2 regions of the Methylobacterium sp. Leaf111 genome follow, and region 2 is predicted to be linked to the other one. Evidence: predicted binding sites of a transcription regulator. Region 2 holds the regulator's gene; the other holds the start of a gene.
The links. The regulator PhoB, encoded in region 2, activates phosphate uptake and scavenging genes when phosphate is short. The targets are predictions, from matches to a motif close to TGTCATNNANCTGTCAT.

Region 1 (8,873 bases), on a different contig from region 2:
CTCGAGGCCGATGGCGCCGGCCGAGAACACGAGGTTCTGGCCCTTGACGATCTGCGCGCGCGAGGCGGCGTCGGGCGTCTCGGCGGCCTTGATGTTCACCTTGAAGCGGGTGTTGATCTGGTCGGCGGCGGCCTGGGCCTTGTCGAGGGAGCGACCGCACAGGATGACGTCGGCGCCTTCCTGCGCGAGGAGCGCGGCCGAGCGCATGCCGACCGGGCCGGTGCCCGCGAGCACGACGGCCTTCTTGCCCTGGAGCGACCCGGCCGCCTTTTGCACCAGCGCGACGCCGGCGGCGGCGGTGGTGTTGGAGCCGTTGGAATCGAGCATGATCGAGACGCGGAACGGGCCGAAGAAGCGCTTCTTCACCGCCTCGAACACGGCCTCGCCGGCCGCCATGCTGCCGCCGCCGACGAAGATCGCCGTCGACTTCTTCTCGGAGCCGCCGCGGGTGTAGATCGTGCCGTCGACCAGTGCGCCGACATTGTCCGGAGTGACGTTGCCGTAGCCGGTGATGTGATCCGCGCCGCCATCGTAACCGACGACCACGTCGAACACGCTCGGGACGGCGTCGGTGTCGAATTGGAACAGCAGCTTCTTCATGTCTTCAGGATCCCTGTCGGTTCCGCGCTCGGCACGGCTGGCGTTTGGTTTCGATTTGGTCGATCGCTTCGGCGATCACGATGCGCCCCCGCGCGAGTGGGGAGCGCGGGCCCGCGTCACACTACGTTCTGCGGCTTGCCGGCGACGAAGGCCTCAACATTGTCGACGAGCTGGTCGGCGAGAATCTGCATGGCCTCCTTGCTGGCCCAGGCCACGTGCGGCGTGACGATGAGGTTGGGCAGGTCGAGCTCGCACAGGATGTTGCCGTTCTTGGGCGGCTCGGTCATCACCACGTCGAAGCCGGCGCCGCCGATGGTGCCCGCCTTAAGGGCTTCGGCTAGAGCCTCCTCGTCGACGAGGCCGCCGCGCGCGGTGTTGATGAGGAGCGCGTGCTTCTTCATCTTCGCGAGTTGTTCGCGCCCGATCATGTTGCGGGTTTCGGGCGTCAGCGGCGCGTGCAGCGTGATGACGTCGGACTCGCGCAGGATCGTCTCGAAATCGACGAGGCCCTCCTGGGGGAACACGTCGTAGGCGATGACCGTCATGCCGAGGGCTTCCGCCCGCTTGGCGATGGACTTGCCGAGCGCGCCGTAGCCGACGATGCCCAGCGTCGAGCCGGCGATGTCGTGGATCGGGTAGTCGAAGTAGCAGAATTGGGTCGACTTCGCCCAATCGCCCCGGCGCACGGAGTTGGCGTAGGGCACGATGGCCCGGCGCAGGGCGAACATCAGGCCGATCACGTGCTCGGGCACCGTGTTGAAGGCGTAGCCGCGGATGTTGACGATGGTGATGCCCTGGGCCTTGGCGGCCTCCTTGTCGACCACGTCGGTGCCGGTGGCGGCCACCGCGATCAGCTTGAGGTCGGGGAGCTGCTTCAGGGTTTCGGCCCGCATCGGGACCTTGTTGATCAGCGCGATCTCGGCACCCTTCAGGCGCTCGACGATCTCCTCCGGCGTCCAGGTCGACTCGTACTCGACGTACTCGTGGGGGAAGTTGAACTCACGGACGTTGGCGTCCAGGGACTCGCGGTCGAGGAACACGATCTTCTTCGTCATGGAATCCTCTGGCCGATCCGGCCAAGTCTCGGATAGGGCACGTCACGGGTGGGGTCGAGGTCGTGGCCGGGATGGGCGAACCCATCCCGGCCGAACGTCTGGCTTCGAAAGATCCGGAACCCGGAAAGGCTCAGGACTTCGAGAGCGGGTTCTCGCGCAGGTAGCTCGAGGCGGCGGCGACGCCGGAGCCGGGCTGGACCTTCACGCCGTGATCGAGCATCGACATCTCGGCACCCGCGATGGCGCCCAGCAGCGACAGTTCGTTCATGTCACCGACGTGACCGATGCGGAACACCTTGCCGGCCACCTGGCTCAGACCGGCGCCGAGCGCTAGGTTATAGCGCACGTAGGCGTGCTTGATGATCGCGGCGGCGTCGACGCCCTCCGGCACCAGGATGGCCGTGACCGTGTCGGAGTTCCACTTGGGCTCCTTGGCACAGGTCTTCAGGCCCCAGGCGGCCACGGCCTGGCGGGTCGCCTCGCCGAGGACGTGATGGCGGTGGTAGACGTTCTCGAGGCCTTCCTCGTTGAGGCAGGCCAGGGCCTCGCGCAGGCCGTAGAGCAGCGGCAGCGACGGGGTGTAGGGGAAGTAGCCGGCCGGGTTCTGCTTCTGGTGGTCGGCCCAGTCGAAGTACACGTGTGCGAGGCGGTCGTTCTGGCCCGACGAGGTGTCGGCGGCCTTGAGCGCCTTCTGGCTGACGCAGATCACGCCGAGGCCGGCGGGGAGCATCAGGCCCTTCTGCGAGCCGGCGATGGCGCAATCGACCTTCCACTCGTCCATCTTGAAGGGGAGCGAGCCGATCGAGGAGACGCCGTCGACGAACAGCAGGGCCGGGTGGCCGGCGGCGTCGATCGCCTTGCGCACGGCACCGACATCGCTGGTGACGCCGGTGGCGGTCTCGTTATGGACGACCATGACGGCTTTGATCTCGTGGTTCTTGTCGGCGCGCAGGGCCTCGCCGATCCGCTCCGGGTTCGCACCCGTGCCCCACTCCTCGTCCTGGACGATGACTTCCAGGCCGAGGCGCTGGGCCATGTCGATCCAGAGGTGGCTGAACTGGCCGAAGCGGGCGGCCAGGACCTTGTCACCGCGCGACAGGGTGTTGGACAGGGCGGATTCCCAGATGCCGGTGCCGGAGGCCGGGAACAGGAAGATGGTGCCCTCGGTCGAACCGTAGACGGCCTTCGTGTCCTGAAAGAGCGGCTTGGTCAGCGTGGGGAAGTCCACCGAACGGTGATCCTCGGACTGCACCATCATCGCGCGCATCACGCGATCCGGGATGTTCGTCGGGCCCGGGACGAACAGGTGGTTCCGGCCGGGACGTCGCGTTGCCGCCATGATGTTTTCTCCGTTTCTCACGTTAGTGACCACACGCGCCCTGGCGTGCGGCGACAATGATGCGCCGAGGGTTGAAGCGGATCGCACGGAGCGTCCCGGGACGATCCCGAGTGCTCGTAGCGGCCGCTGGTTAGATGAATCGCGGGACGAACTCGTACGTGCGCGACCTGTGGACGGATACAGGACCCAGGTCCGCCCGCGCCGAAGAAAGCCCTTCGACGCCCGTCGCCGCGCGCGCCACCGAATACCACAAGCCTCTTCTCCATGGGCCGGGTCGCGCGACACGCGCTGACCGCTGGGCCGTTTCAGCGTCGTCGTCCCCGGGGACGGCACCCTTAGTTCGCCTCGATGGGCTCCGGTCATGCGTTCTCGAACGCCGCCCGGTGGGGCACCTTGAGCGGGACTATGCCCGGCTTCCCGCCGAAAGGAAAACCCGAAATACTTGGTCTCAAATCAAAATTTTTTTTGTGGAAGAAGAGCTTACGTCGCGGCGCCGAAGGCGGCCGGTCTGACAAGGCCGACGTCATCAAACTGATACGGGAATCCGGTTTGGCTCCAGGGATCGGAGGCTGTCCCGGAGGCGAACGTGGGCGAAGACACCGAGACGACCCGCGTCCGGACCCTGTTCCTGTCCGACATGCATCTGGGGACCAAGGGTTGCCAAGCCGATCTGCTGCTGGAATTCCTGCGTGATTACGATGCGGACGAGATCTACCTCGTCGGCGATATCGTGGATGGCTGGCAACTCAAGTCCGGCTGGTACTGGCCGCAGAGCCACAACGACGTCGTGCAGAAGCTCATGCGCAAGGTTCGCAAGGGCTCGACGCTGGTCTACGTCCCGGGCAACCACGACGAGTTCCTGCGCGATTATATCGGCATGACCTTCGGTGGCATCGAAATCGCCGATCAGCGGGTGCATGAGGCCGCCGACGGCAAGCGCTACCTCGTCATCCACGGCGACCAATTCGACATGGTGGTCCGCCATGCCCGGTGGCTCGCGTTCCTGGGCGACGGCGCCTACACCTTCGCCCTCTTCGTGAACACCTACGTCAACACCGTGCGCCGCCGCCTCGGCCTCGCCTACTGGTCGCTCTCCGCCTGGGCCAAGCTGAAGGTCAAGAACGCCGTCAACTTCATCGGCAAGTTCGAGGAATTGCTCAGCGCCGAGGCCAAGCGCGTCGGGGCCGACGGGGTGATCTGCGGCCACATCCACCACGCGGCCAACCGGCAGATCAACGGTCTCACCTACCTGAACACCGGCGACTGGGTGGAATCCTGCACCGCCATCGTCGAGCACTACGACGGCACCATGGAGGTGTTGCACTATCCGAGCCTGCTGAGGGCCCGCGCCGGGCGGACCGATCTCGTCGACCGCACGCGGCCCGACGGAGCCCGGGCGGTCGCGTGAGGCTCCTCATCGCGACGGATGCCTGGCATCCGCAAGTCAACGGCGTGGTCCGCTCCCTGGAGAACATGGCCGCGGCGGGGGCTGCCTACGGCTTTGACCCGGTGTTCCTGACCCACCAGGACTTCGCCTCCCTGCCCCTGCCGGGCTATCCCGAGATTCGGGTCGCCTACGCCACCAAGCGGCACGTGGCGCGCCTCTGGGACGATCTGCAGCCCACCCACGTCCACATCTCCACGGAAGGGACCGTGGGCTATGCCACGCGGCGATACTGCCTCGCCCATGGCCGCCCGTTCACCACGAGCTATCACACCCGCTTCCCGGAATACCTCTCCGCCCGGGCCCCCGTGCCCGAAACCTGGAGCTATGCCTGGCTGCGCCGGTTCCATGGCGCGGCCAACGGCACCATGGTCTCGACCCCCTCCCTGGAGCGCGACCTCCACGCGCGCGGCTTCACCAACCTGATACGCTGGACGCGCGGCGTCGACACCGAGCTGTTCCGGCCTCGCCCGCCGGATGCGCCGGACCTTGCCGGGCTGCCGCGGCCGATCTTCCTCTCGGTGGGACGGCTCGCGGTGGAGAAGAACCTCGAGGCGTTCCTGCGCCTCGATCTGCCTGGAACGAAGGTCGTCGTCGGCGACGGCCCGGATCGGGCGCGCCTCGCGGGGATTGCGCCGGCGGCCCGCTTTCTCGGCATCCGCACCGGCGCCGCCCTCGCCGCCCTCTACGCCGCTGCCGACGTCTTCGTGTTTCCGAGCCTGACCGACACCTTCGGAATCGTGCTTCTCGAAGCCCTCGCCTGTGGCGTCCCAGTGGCCGCCTATCCCGTCACCGGGCCCCTCGACGTCATCGGCCGGACCGGTGCCGGCGTCCTCGATCACGACTTGCGTGCGGCCGCCCTGGCCGCCTTGGCAATTCCGCGGGAGCGTTGCCGCAGCGAAGCCCTGCGGTACACCTGGGCCGAGAGCGCGCGGCAGTTCTACGACAACATCGCACAAGCCCATGGCAGCACGTCCGTCCGGGTTCGGGCCGCGGGCACGCCATCGCGGGGCATCGTCGAACTCGGCTGACGCGTGGACCCGACTGGCCACGCACGCTAGGGGAAGGGATCAGCCCCCTGCCCGGACCCTGCCCGATGCCGCCCTTCGACCCGCGCCTGGCGGAGACCTACCCGGCCGTGATCGGCTGCGACGAGGTTGGGCGGGGGGCCCTCTGCGGCCCGGTGATCGTCGCGGCGGTGTGGTTTGCGCCGGCTGCATTCCCGCCCGAGCTTCTGGCGCGTCTCGACGACAGCAAGCGCCTGAAGGCGGCCGAGCGCGAGGCGTTGACTCCACTCATCCGGGCGTGGGCCCGCGTCGCGGTGGCGGCCGGATCGCGCGCGCTGGTGGACCGGATCAACGTCCGCGCTGCCACCCTCGACGCCATGCGGCGCGCGGTCCTCGGCCTGCATCTCGACGCACCGGTCTGGGTCGACGGCCGCGACACGATTCCGGGACTCGCCCTCCCCGGCCGCGCCGTGGTGGGCGGCGACCGGCTGGTGCCGCAGATCGCCGCCGCCTCCATCGTGGCCAAGACCCTGCGCGACGCATTGATGCGTCGGCTGGCCGGGCGCTACCCGGACTACGGCTGGGCGAGCAACGTCGGCTACGGCACGCGCACCCATCTCGCCGGCCTTGCACACCGCGGCCGCTCGCCCCATCATCGGCTCAGCTTCACGCGCGCCTACGATCTCAGAACAGGCTCAACTGGTCGCGCGGAACCCTGAACAGGTCGACGCGCAGGCGACGACGGACTTCGGGATAGCCGAGGCGCTGCCGGGCGAGCCGCATGCGCTGGCGGATCAGGTCGGCATAGGCGCCGGTGCCGGTCATCCGCGTGCCGAAAGCGGCGTCATAGGCCTTTCCGCCCCGCGCGGCGCGGACCAGCGACATGACGTGGCGCTGGCGGCCTGGGTAATGCTCGGCGAACCAGTCGTTCACCAGGTCATCGAGTTCGAGCGGCAGGCGCAGGAGTACGTGGCTCGCCTCCACGGCGCCGAGCGCCCGGGCCCGGGCGAGGATCGCCTCCAGCTCGTGGTCGTTCAACGAAGGGATGATCGGCGCGGCGATGACCATCACGGGAATGCCCGCGGCGCTCAGGCGGGCAATCGCGTCCAGGCGCTTTTGCGGATGCGGCGCGCGGGGCTCCAGCCGGCGTGCCAGGACGGGATCGAGGGTGGTCACCGAGATCGCGACCTTCACGAGACCGTCGCGCGCGAGGTCGGTGAGGAGGTCGAGATCGCGCACGACGAGATTCGATTTCGTCACGATGCCGACCGGGTGGCGGAACCGCGCCAGGACCTCCAGCACCGCGCGGGTGACGCGATGCTCCCGTTCGATCGGCTGGTAGGGATCGGTGGCGGTGCCCAGGGCGATCGTGGCGGGACGGTAGCCCGGTGCCGACAACTCCGTTTCGAGCAGAGCGCCGGCACCCACCTTCCGGAACAGCTTGGTCTCGAAGTCGAGGCCCGGTGACAGGCCGACATAGGCGTGGTTCGGACGGGCGAAGCAGTAAACGCAGCCGTGCTCGCAGCCGCGGTAGGGATTGATCGAGCGATCGAACGAGATGTCGGGCGAGGTGTTGCGGGTGATCAGCGTGCGGGCATGCTCCGGCCGCACCTCGGTCCGGACGGGGACCGCCTCCTCATTCCCGGACCAGCCGTCGTCGAAGGTTTCCCGTCGGGCCGCCTCGTACCGTCCGCTCGGATTGGCCGTGGCACCCCGGCCCCGCCGCCCCATCGGCTGCGGTGTGGTCTCGCCGAGGCGTCGCGCAGCCGCGGGGCCGGCGGACGATGGGCGAGTGGCGTCTGCTGGCATGGGCGAGGTTCATCCGTTGGGATCGGACGAGAACGTATCATGAACAAATGCTCGGGGCGCTGCAAAAATTTCAGGCAGAACGCGTGTCGTGTCGCGTTTCTACCCATTTGCGTCCTCTGCGTCGCCGCGATGTGGCTTGGCGCTACGCGAAAATACGGTATGCGCGCGCATGCTTTCGGCTCTCATCTCCGTGGCGCGGCCTGCCGACCCCGATTCCGTCGATCATCTCGCCGATACGCTAGGCGCGCTGGTCGCCGGAGTTGCGGCAGGACTCGTCGGTGACGCGGTGATCGTCGTGCCGGTCGCGAATGCGATGATCGAGGCCGTGGCCGAGGCGACCGGCGCGACGGTCGTTCTGCGTGGTCGTGGGTCGTCGCCCTGGTCGGCCGGTGCAAAGATCGCGCGCCGGGACTGGGTGCTGTGTCTCGAGGCCGGCGATGTTCCCGCCGAGGGTTGGATCCGTCTTCTGGACCGCTTCATTGGGACGGCCCGCCCGGAGGTGTCTTTGGCCCGCTTGCGCCGCCCCCATACCGGCCTGCCGGCACGCCTGGCCGCCGGAGGGGAGCGCGTCATCGGCGTGAACGCTCCACGCCCAGGCGATCTGGTGCGCCGCGAACGCCTGCTGGCGGGCCCGAAATTCATCCGCCGTTTGAAGGCCCGCCCGCTCGCGGCGCGCCTCGACCGGGCGTAATCGCCGCGGATCGCGGGTCGACCGTCCCGCCTACACCGAGATCGAAGCGCCGCGACGCAGGTGCTCGTCTAGGCGGGGCATGATCTCGACGAAGTTGCAGGGCCGATGGCGGTAGTCGAGCTGCGCGGCCAGGATGCCGTCCCAAGCGTCGCGGCAGGCGCCGGGAGAGCCGGGCAGAACGAAGATGTAGGTCGCGTTCGCGACGCCCGCCGTGGCGCGCGACTGCAAGGTCGAGGTTCCGATCTTGTCGTAGGAAATGCGGTGGAAGACGGCCGAGAAACCATCCATGCGCTTCTCGAACAGGGGCTCGATTGCCTCGGGCGTCACGTCGCGACCCGTGAAACCGGTGCCGCCCGTGGTGATGACCACGTCGACGGCCGGGTCACGGCTCCAGCACTCGACCTGTCCGCGGATCGCCTCGACCTCGTCGGGGACGATGGCGCGGGCGGCCAGGGTGTGCCCCGCCGCCGTGAGGCGCTCGACGAGGGTGTCGCCGGAGCGGTCGTCCCCCTCGCTGCGGGTGTCCGATACCGTGAGGACCGCGATGGCCAGCGGGATGAAGCTGCGGGTCTTGTCGGATGCGACCATCTTGGAATGCCTTCAACCGAACGCGGGCGGGACGGGACCGATCCTACGCGAAAGTCCCGCCCCCCGACAGCGCGCCGGCTGCAGCTCAGTTCCGCGCGGCCCGGAACGTGTCGCAGGATTTCGTCTGTCCGCTGCGATAGCCGGTCATGAACCAGCGCATCCGCTGCTCGGATGAGCCGTGCGTGAAGGAATCCGGCACGGCATACCCCTGCGACTGCTTCTGAAGCTTGTCGTCGCCGATGGCGCTCGCCGCCTGCATCGCCTCTTCGATGTCGCCCTGCTCCAGGGCGTTATACTTGTCGTTGGAATTCTTGGCCCAGACGCCCGCGAGGCAGTCGGC
Region 2 (8,873 bases):
CCTCGGGCGTCGGCATCCTCACCGCGGGCATCATCCTGGCCATCATGATCGTGCCCTTCGTGGCCTCGATCACCCGCGACATGCTCGACCAGATCCCGACGGTGCTGCGGGAGAGCGCCTACGGCATCGGCTGCACCACCTGGGAGGTGGTGCGCCACGTGCTGGTGCCCCAGGCCTCGGTCTCCATCATCGGGGCCATCATGCTGGGCCTCGGCCGGGCGCTCGGCGAGACCATGGCGGTGACCTTCGTCATCGGCAACGCCAACCGCCTCTCGGGCTCGGTCTTCGACCCGGGCTCCACCATCGCCTCGCGCATCGCCAACGAGTTCAACGAGGCCGACGGGATGCAGCTGAACGCCCTGATGGCCCTCGGCTGCATCCTCTTCGTCATCACCTTCTTCGTCCTGATCGTCGCGCGCCTCCTCACCCGCCGCGCGAAGGTCGCCTGAGGCCAGCCTCACCGAGTCGTCAGGAGCCGCATCATGGACGCCGCGAACCCCCTCACCACCGCCGCCCCGGCCCGGATCAGCCGGGTCCGGCCCGGCCGCCGGGTCGCCGACCGGATCCTGATCCTGGCGAGCACGATCGCCACGCTGGTGGGCATCGTCGTGCTCGGCTCGATCCTGTTCATGCTGGTGGTCGAGGGCATCAAGGGCGTCTCGCCGACCCTCTTCACCGCCCCGACGCCGGGGCCCGGTTCCGAGGGCGGCGGCATCGCCAACGCGATCCTCGGCAGTCTGGTGATGACCCTCCTGGCCATCCTGGTGGCGACGCCCGTCGGCGTGATGGCGGGGACGTTCCTGGCCGAGTACGGCCGCAACTCGAAGATCGCCGACGTCATCCGCTTCCTCAACGACATCCTGCTCTCGGCGCCCTCGATCCTCATCGGCCTGTTCGTCTACACGCTGATGGTGCGCCCCATGGGCTCCTATTCCGGCTGGGCCGGCGCGGTGGCGCTGGCCATCATCGCCACCCCGGTGATCGTGCGCACCACCGAGGACATGCTGCGCCTCGTGCCCTCGACCCTGCGCGAGGCCGGCGCCGCGCTGGGCGCCCCGCCCTCCATCGTCATCCGGAGCATCACCTGGCGCGGCGCCAGCGCCGGCATCGTCACCGGCATCATCCTGGCCCTGGCCCGCATCGCCGGCGAGACCGCGCCGCTGCTCTTCACCGCGCTCAACAACAACAGCTGGTTCGCCCCCAACCTGATGGGCGGCGTGCCGAACCTGCCCGTGATGATCTACCAGTTCGCCCTCTCGCCCTATCCGAACTGGCAGCAGCTCGCCTGGGCCGGCGCCCTCCTCATCACCGTCACGATCCTCGCCCTGTCGATCGTGGCCCGCTTCGTCATCAAGACCGAGCGGTCGCGCTGATCACCCGCGCGCCGCCTGTCCCCGCCGCTTCGCCCGATAGGATCTTGAACCGATGAACGCCGCCCCCGGGATCACGTCCGCGCAGCTCACCGGACGCCACAAGGCCGACGAGTCCTCACCGGTCCGCATCGCCGTCAAGGACCTGAACTTCTACTACGGCAGCTTCCACGGCCTGAAGTCGGTCAACCTCAACTTCCACGACCGCCAGGTCACGGCGCTGATCGGCCCGTCGGGCTGCGGGAAGTCCACCCTGCTGCGCACCTTCAACCGGATCTACAGCCTGTATCCGGACCAGCGCGCGGAAGGGGAGATCCTCCTCGACGGCCAGAACGTCCTGGATTCCGGGGTCGACTTGAACGAGCTGCGCTCGCGCATCGGCATGGTGTTCCAGAAGCCGACCCCGTTCCCGATGTCGATCTACGACAACGTCGCCTTCGGCCTGCGCCTCTACGAGAAGCTGCCCAAGGCCGACCTCGACATGCGCGTCGAGGAATCCCTGCGCAAGGCCGCCCTCTGGGACGAGGTGAAGGACAAGCTCAAGCAATCCGGCATGGGCCTCTCGGGCGGCCAGCAGCAGCGCCTCTGCATCGCCCGCACGGTGGCCCAGCGCCCCGAGGTGATCCTGTTCGACGAGCCGACCTCGGCCCTCGACCCGATCTCGACGGGCCGCATCGAGGAGCTGATCGAGCAGCTGCGTTCGGAATTCACCATCGTCATCGTCACGCACAACATGCAGCAGGCGGCGCGCATCTCGCAGTTCACCGCCTTCATGTATCTCGGCGAACTGGTGGAGTTCGGGCCCACCACGCGCATCTTCATGAATCCGGAAAAGCGCCAGACGCAGGACTACATCACCGGCCGCTTCGGCTGATCCTCCGCCGGCCGGTCTCGGCCCGCGTCCCCCATCACCGCCAGGGCGGGCCCCGGACAGGCGGGCCCGATCGAGGAGCGAACCCCATGCCCGACCACATCGTCAAATCCTACGATACGGACCTCGAGGACCTGCGCCGCTCGATCTCCGAGATGGGCGGCATCGCCGAGAAGATGATGACCGAGGCCGGCGAGGCCCTGGTGCGCCGGGACGCGCCCCTGGCCCAGGCGGTGATCGCCGCCGACGCCCGCCTCGACACCCTCCAGCGCGAGATCGAGGAGCGGGCGATCCTGCTCATCGCCCGGCGCCAGCCCCTGGCCATCGACCTGCGCGAGACCGTGACGGCGATCCGCGTGTCGAACGATCTCGAACGCATCGGCGACCTCGCCAAGAACGTCGCCAAGCGCGTCGTGGCGATCGCCGACCAGATCCAGCCGCAGAAGATCGTCATCGGCGTCCAGCACATGAGCGACCTGGTGCAGGAGCAGCTCAAGGACGTCCTCGACGCCTATGCCAGCCGCGACACCAAGGCGGCCCTCGACGTCTGGGAGCGCGACGACGCCATCGACGCCCTCTACAATTCCCTGTTCCGCGAGCTCCTGACCTACATGATGGAGGACCCGCGCAACATCTCGTTCTGCACGCATCTCCTGTTCGTGGCCAAGAACATCGAGCGCATCGGCGACCACACCACCAACATCGCCGAGACGATCCACTACCTCGTCACCGGCGAGAATCTCCTGGCCGAGCGCGAGCGCCCGAAGAACGACGCGTCCAACTACGCCACCGTGGACATGCCCGGCGCGGCCTGACCCCCGTGCCGCTCTGATCGAAAGCGCACGATGAGTACGCGTATCCTGATCGTCGAGGACGAGGAGGCCCTGACCCTCCTCCTCCGCTACAACCTCGAGGCCGAGGGGTTCATCGTCGACTCGGCCGCCCGCGGCGACGAGGCGGACCTGCGCCTGCAGGAGCAGGTGCCCGACCTCGTCCTGCTCGACTGGATGCTGCCGGCCCTGTCGGGGATCGAGCTCTGCCGCCGCATCCGCGCCCGGCGCGAGACCGAGCGGCTGCCTGTCATCATGCTCACGGCGCGGGGCGAGGAGGGCGACCGCATCCGGGGCCTCGGAACGGGCGCCGACGACTACATCGTGAAGCCGTTCTCGGTGCCGGAGCTCCTCGCCCGGGTCCGCGCCCTGCTGCGCCGGGCCAAGCCGGCCCACGTCGCCAACCTGCTGGTGGCCGGCGACATCGAGCTCGACCGGGTCAGCCACCGCATCCGCCGGGAAGGCCGCGAGATCCATCTCGGGCCGACCGAGTTCAAGCTCCTCGAATTCCTGATGCAGAGCCCCGGCCGGGTGTTCTCGCGCGAGCAGCTCCTCGACGGCGTCTGGGGCCACGACATCTACATCGACGAGCGCACGGTCGACGTCCATGTCGGGCGCCTGCGCAAGGCCCTGAACCGCCCGCGCCAGAGCGACCCGATCCGCACGGTCCGCGGCTCGGGCTACTCCTTCGACGAGATGTTCGAGGCCGAGGCCGAGTAGCCGATCCCGAGGCGCGCCGGCCCAGCCGTCAGGCGGACAGCCGGGCCCGCCGCCTAGGCGAAAATCATCGCGTCGGTGGGCAGGTGGACGGTGAAGGCCTTGCCCTCGTCGACCCAGCCCGGACCGGCGGCGCCGTGGTTGATGCCGTTGGCTTCCTCGGCACTGCCGGCGAAGTGATGCTGGCCGGTCTGGGTGTTGTAGAAGCGCTCCAGGGTCAGGCCGCCGGGGGCGCCCGCATCCGCGTAGGCCTCGAAGGCCACGCCCTCGTACGTGTAGGTCGGCGCCGTCTTGACGACCTGATCTCGCTCGGCGACGCTCGTCGTGAAGAAGTGGGCGTTCGAGGCCGTGTCGAAGAACCGGAACACGTCCACCGTGTCGGCGCCCTGGGCCGGGGCCGCCCACGGGGTGCCCTCGTAGGTGAACCACGGCAGCGTCTTTTCGATCTGCGCCTTCTCGGCCGTGCTCGTGGTGTAGAAGTGATCCCCCGTACGGGTGTCGTAGAACCGATAGACCGCCGTGACGGCGGTGCCGGCGACCGGGCTCGTCTGTGCCGCCGCGGCCACCACCGGGGCGGGCGGCGCACCGTACAGGGCCTGGATCCCGGCGATGTCGCCGGCCGCCAGGGTCGTGATGCCCCTGTCGAGGATGGCGTTCATCACCTCGGGCTTGGCGTCGTAATGGTCGAGGCCGAGCGCGTGGCCGATCTCGTGCAGCGCCACCAGGGAGAGATCCACGTTCTGGGTGCCGACGATGCGGGCGCCGGAGGCGTGCCAGCCCTCGCCGCTGTCGAAGGTCACCTCCGCGGACTGCATGCGCTGGCCGCTGTAGGAATAGGTGGCGTAGCCCAGGGTCTTGCCGAGCCCGTCGATCCCCCCGAGGGTGAAGTCGATCTGGGCGTTGGCCGTTGCGGCCACCTGCTGGAAGGCGATGTCGGCGGCGGCGGCCCAGGTAGCGAAGGCGGCCTGGAGGAGGCTCACGAAGCCGGTGGGGATCGTGCCGTCGACGGCCCAGGTGACGGTGCCGCCGCCCGTGCCTGCCGCGCCCGTTCCCCAGCGCGGACCTTCCAGCGCATAATCCCCCATCGACCGCCCTCCCGTGCGTTCGGGCCAGGGTCGGCGGCAGAGGTTGCGAAATCCTTACCGGACCGGCCGCCACGCGTCGGGGCGGCACGTCCTCACACGATGCTGCGCACCACGCCGCCATCGACGCGCAGCGCCGCCCCGCTGGTGGCGCTGGCGGCCGGGCTGCAGATGTAGGCGACCATGCTGGCGACCTCCTCGACGGTGGCGAGGCGGCCGATCAGCGAGGTCGGGCGGTGCTCGGCCACGAAGGCGCGGCCGGCGGCGTCGAGGTCGACCTCGCCCCCGGCTCCGCCGTCCTGCCCCTGCGCCATGCTCTTCATGAAATCGGCGACCCCCTCGGACAGGGTCGGCCCCGGCAGCACGCTGTTCACGGTGACGCCGCTGCCCGACACGGTCTCGGCGAGCCCCCGGGCCACGGCGAGCTGGGCGGTCTTCGTCATCCCGTAGTGGACCATCTCCACCGGGATGTTCACGCCGGATTCGCTGGAGATGAAGACCACCCGGCCCCAGCCGCGCGCGACCATGCCGGGGGTGTAGGCCCGCGCGAGGCGCACGCCGCTCATCACGTTGGTCTCGAAGAACCGCTGCCAGTCCTCGTCCGGGATCTCGAAGAACGGCTTCGGCTCGAAGATGCCGGTGTTGTTCACCAGGATGTCGACGTCCGGCAGGCCGGCGACCACGCGGGCCGCCCCGTCCGGACTGGCGACGTCCCCGGGCGCCCCGATGAAGCCGGCACGGCCGGTCTCGCGCTTCAGGCGGTCGACGGCGTCGCGGACGCGGTCCTGCGTCCGCCCGTTGATCGCCACGTTGGCGCCGAGTTCGCCCAGGGCCTTGGCGATGGCGTAGCCGATGCCGCTGGTGGAGCCGCTGACGAGGGCGCGCTTGCCGGAAAGGTCGAGGTTCATGGGATCGTCCTTCGGAGAGGCACTGATCCGGGTCAACGCGCAGGTCGGGCCCTGGTGCGATCGCGGCGGATGCGTCAGGCGCGGGGCTGGCGCCGCAGGACGCTGGTCACCGCCCCGAGGCTCGCCAGCGCGACGGCGCACCACAGGGTCGCGGTCACCGGCCCGGCCGGCGGGCCGCCCTGGTGCAGGCCGAAGATCACCGCCACCAGGGCCGCGCCGAAGGATTGTCCGGTGAGGCGGGCGGTGGACTGCATCCCGCTCGCCCCGCCGCTGCGGTCCCGCGGGGCGCTGGTGATGATGACCTTGTTGTTGGGCGACTGGAACAACCCGAAGCCGAGGCCGCACAGGGTCAGGCGCCAGGCGATGTCGGGATGCGACGCGCCCGCGGGGAGGAGGGCCGTCGCCGTCAGGCCGGTGGCCATCAGGGCGAGGCCGAGGCCGCCGAGCAGCCCCGGGGCGTAGCGGTCGGCGAGGCGCCCCGAGATCGGGGCCATCAGGGCGATGGCCAGGGGCCACGGCGTCATCAGGAAGCCGGTCTGGGTCTCGGAGAGGTGCAGGACGTCCTGGAAGTAGAAGGGCAGGGCGACGTAGGCCATCATCTGGGCCGCGAAGGAGGCGACCGAGCTCGCCATCGACAGGGCGAAGGCGGGAATCCGCAGGAGGTCGACGGGCAGGAGCGGGCGCGCCAGCCGGGTCTGGGTCCGGACGAACACCGCGCCGATCGCCAGGGCCGCCCCGATCTCGGCCAGCGCCACGCCCCGGGTCACCGGGTCGCCGAGGCCGTCGACCCCGATGATGAGGAGCCCGAAGGTCACGGCGTTGAGGAGGGCGCTGCGGACGTCGAAGCGCCCGCCGCTCCGGGGCGTCACCGGGAGGGTGCGGGCCCCCACCGTCAGGGCGATCAGCCCCACCGGCAGGTTGACCAGGAACAGCCAGGGCCAGCTCGCCACCGACAGGATGGCGGCCGCCACCGTCGGACCGGCGGCGGAGGCCATGGCCACCACCAGGGCGATGTTGCCGACGCCGCGCCCGATCATCCGCTGCGGGTAGATGAAGCGCACCAGGGCGGTGTTCACGCTCATGATGCCGGCGGCCCCGAGCCCCTGCGCGATCCGCGCGGCCACCAGGGCTTCGAAGCTGGGGGCGAAGGCGCAGGCGACGGACGCCGCCGTGAACACGGCGAGACCGGCGAGGTAGATCCGGCGATAGCCCAGGATGTCGCCCAGGGCGGCCAGGGGCAGCAGGGCGGCCGTCACCGCGATCTGGAAGCTGTTGGTCACGAAGATCGCCGCGGAGGGCTCGACCCCGAGGTCCTTGGCCATCACCGGCAGGGCGACGTTGACGATGGCGCCGTCGAGGACCGCCATGGTCATGGCGAGGCCGATCGCGAGGAGCGCCAGCATGCGTTCGCGCACCGGAATGCCGTCCAGTCCGGGCTCGGGCGGTGTCCGGGGCGGGAGATCCTGGTGCGGGAGATCTTGACCCTGGGAGGGATCCTGATCCCGGGACGTCGTCCGGTCCGGGGAGGAAGGTCGGCTGCGCGGATCCGGGCCGGGAACGTCGGTGGTCATGGCCGAGCCCTGGGACGCCGGGCCGGAAACCGCAAGGGCCGGGGAAACGCGGCGTGTCGTTTGTCACCGGGATCGGGCGACGCTGGTGTGGAACCTGCGCTATGTCAGCCCGGTGCGTAGGATTGCGCGCCGTTGCCGGGACCCCACATGGACGCGCTCCTCAAACTCTCCGCCCTGCTGCTGGCGGCCCTGCTGTCCGTGGCGACCGCCGCCGCCCAGCCGAGCGCCAACGACACGGCGCCCCTCGGCATCGCCCTGGAGGGCTTCGCCTACCCGTACCCGGTCTTCTATGTCGAGCGGATGCGCGACGGCGAGCGCCAGCGCCTCGCCTACATGGACGTGCCCGCGGAGGGACAGGCCAACGGCCGGACCGTCCTGCTGCTGCACGGGCGCAACTTCCCGTCGAGCTACTGGCAGCCGGTGATCCAGGCCCTGACCCGCGCGGGCTACCGGGTGCTGGCCCCGGACCAGCTCGGCTTCGGCAAGTCGGCCAAGCCCGTGGGGCCCTACACCTTCGACGCCATGGCGGCCGACACCGTGGCGCTGCTCGACTCCCTCGGCCTGGCGCGGGTCGACGTGGTGGCCCATTCCATGGGGGGGATGCTGGCGGTGCGCCTCGCGCGCAATGCCCCGACCCGGGTCAACAGCCTCGTCCTCGAAGCGCCGATCGGCCTGGAGGATTACCGGTTCACGGTGCCGCCGGTCTCCGACGCCACCCTGCTGCGCCTGGAGGGCGACGCCACGGCGGAGTCCTACCGCCGCCAGCTGATGACGAACTACGCCCTGTCGCTGCCGGCCTCCGCCATCGAACCCTTCGTGTCGCTGCGCGAGCGGGTGAAGGGCTCGGGCGAGTATCCGCGCTGGCTGCAGTCCTTCGTCAATGCCTACCAGGCGATCTGGGGGCAGCCGGTGGTGCACGAGATCCCGCTGCTCCCGGTCCCGACCCTCTTCATCATGGGCGAGAACGACCACAACGCCCCTGGCAAGCCCTTCGCGCCGGAAGCCCTCCGGGCCGGGATGGGGCGCAATGCCGAGCACGCGCGGACGCTGGCCGGCCGGATGCCGAACGGCCGCGCCGTGGTGCTGCCCGGCATCGGGCACCTCGTCCACATGGAGGTGACGGACCAGTTCAACAGCCTGACGCTCGAATTCCTCGACGGCCACTGAGCGCCGGGCCACCACGACGGGAGAGACGACATGAGCGTGCGCATGGATGTCGGCGTGATCGGCCTCGGACGGATGGGCCGCGGCATGGCGGCGAGCCTGGTCCGGGCCGGGCACAGGGTCCGGGTCTGGAACCGCTCGGCCGGCGCGGCCGACGGGCTCGACGGGGTGGTCCCGGTGGCGAGCGCCGCCGAGGCCTTCGCCGGGGATGCGGCCATCACCATGCTGGCCGATGACGCGGCCCTGCGGGCGGTGATCGTGGAGGGGGGCCTCCTCGACGGCGCCGCGCGCCCGGGCCTGCATCTCTCGATGAGCACGATCTCGGTGGCCCTGGCGCAGGAGCTCGCCGCCATCCACGCC

Region 1: the regulator PhoB is predicted to act here: its motif matches at 3,516-3,532, upstream of ASF41_RS01525 (UDP-2,3-diacylglucosamine diphosphatase).

The regions. Positions count from the first base shown of each region.
Region 1 covers NZ_LMNE01000001.1:356,150-365,022, forward strand. The annotation lists gene ASF41_RS01510 (NADP-dependent methylenetetrahydromethanopterin/methylenetetrahydrofolate dehydrogenase) at 1-600, opposite strand, end outside; gene ASF41_RS01515 (D-2-hydroxyacid dehydrogenase) at 717-1,655, opposite strand; gene ASF41_RS01520 (aminotransferase class V-fold PLP-dependent enzyme) at 1,786-2,994, opposite strand; gene ASF41_RS01525 (UDP-2,3-diacylglucosamine diphosphatase) at 3,581-4,402, shown strand; gene ASF41_RS01530 (glycosyltransferase family 1 protein) at 4,399-5,469, shown strand; gene ASF41_RS01535 (ribonuclease HII) at 5,535-6,164, shown strand; gene ASF41_RS01540 (PA0069 family radical SAM protein) at 6,130-7,254, opposite strand; gene ASF41_RS01545 (hypothetical protein) at 7,424-7,945, shown strand; gene moaB (molybdenum cofactor biosynthesis protein B) at 7,976-8,533, opposite strand; gene ASF41_RS01555 (neutral zinc metallopeptidase) at 8,619-8,873, opposite strand, start outside.
Region 2 covers NZ_LMNE01000073.1:39,834-48,706, forward strand. The annotation lists gene pstC (phosphate ABC transporter permease subunit PstC) at 1-449, shown strand, start outside; gene pstA (phosphate ABC transporter permease PstA) at 483-1,373, shown strand; gene pstB (phosphate ABC transporter ATP-binding protein PstB) at 1,426-2,244, shown strand; gene phoU (phosphate signaling complex protein PhoU) at 2,331-3,056, shown strand; gene phoB (phosphate regulon transcriptional regulator PhoB) at 3,087-3,791, shown strand; gene ASF41_RS21675 (matrixin family metalloprotease) at 3,845-4,873, opposite strand; gene ASF41_RS21680 (SDR family NAD(P)-dependent oxidoreductase) at 4,966-5,778, opposite strand; gene ASF41_RS21685 (MFS transporter) at 5,853-7,181, opposite strand; gene ASF41_RS21690 (alpha/beta fold hydrolase) at 7,497-8,516, shown strand; gene ASF41_RS21695 (NAD(P)-dependent oxidoreductase) at 8,559-8,873, shown strand, end outside.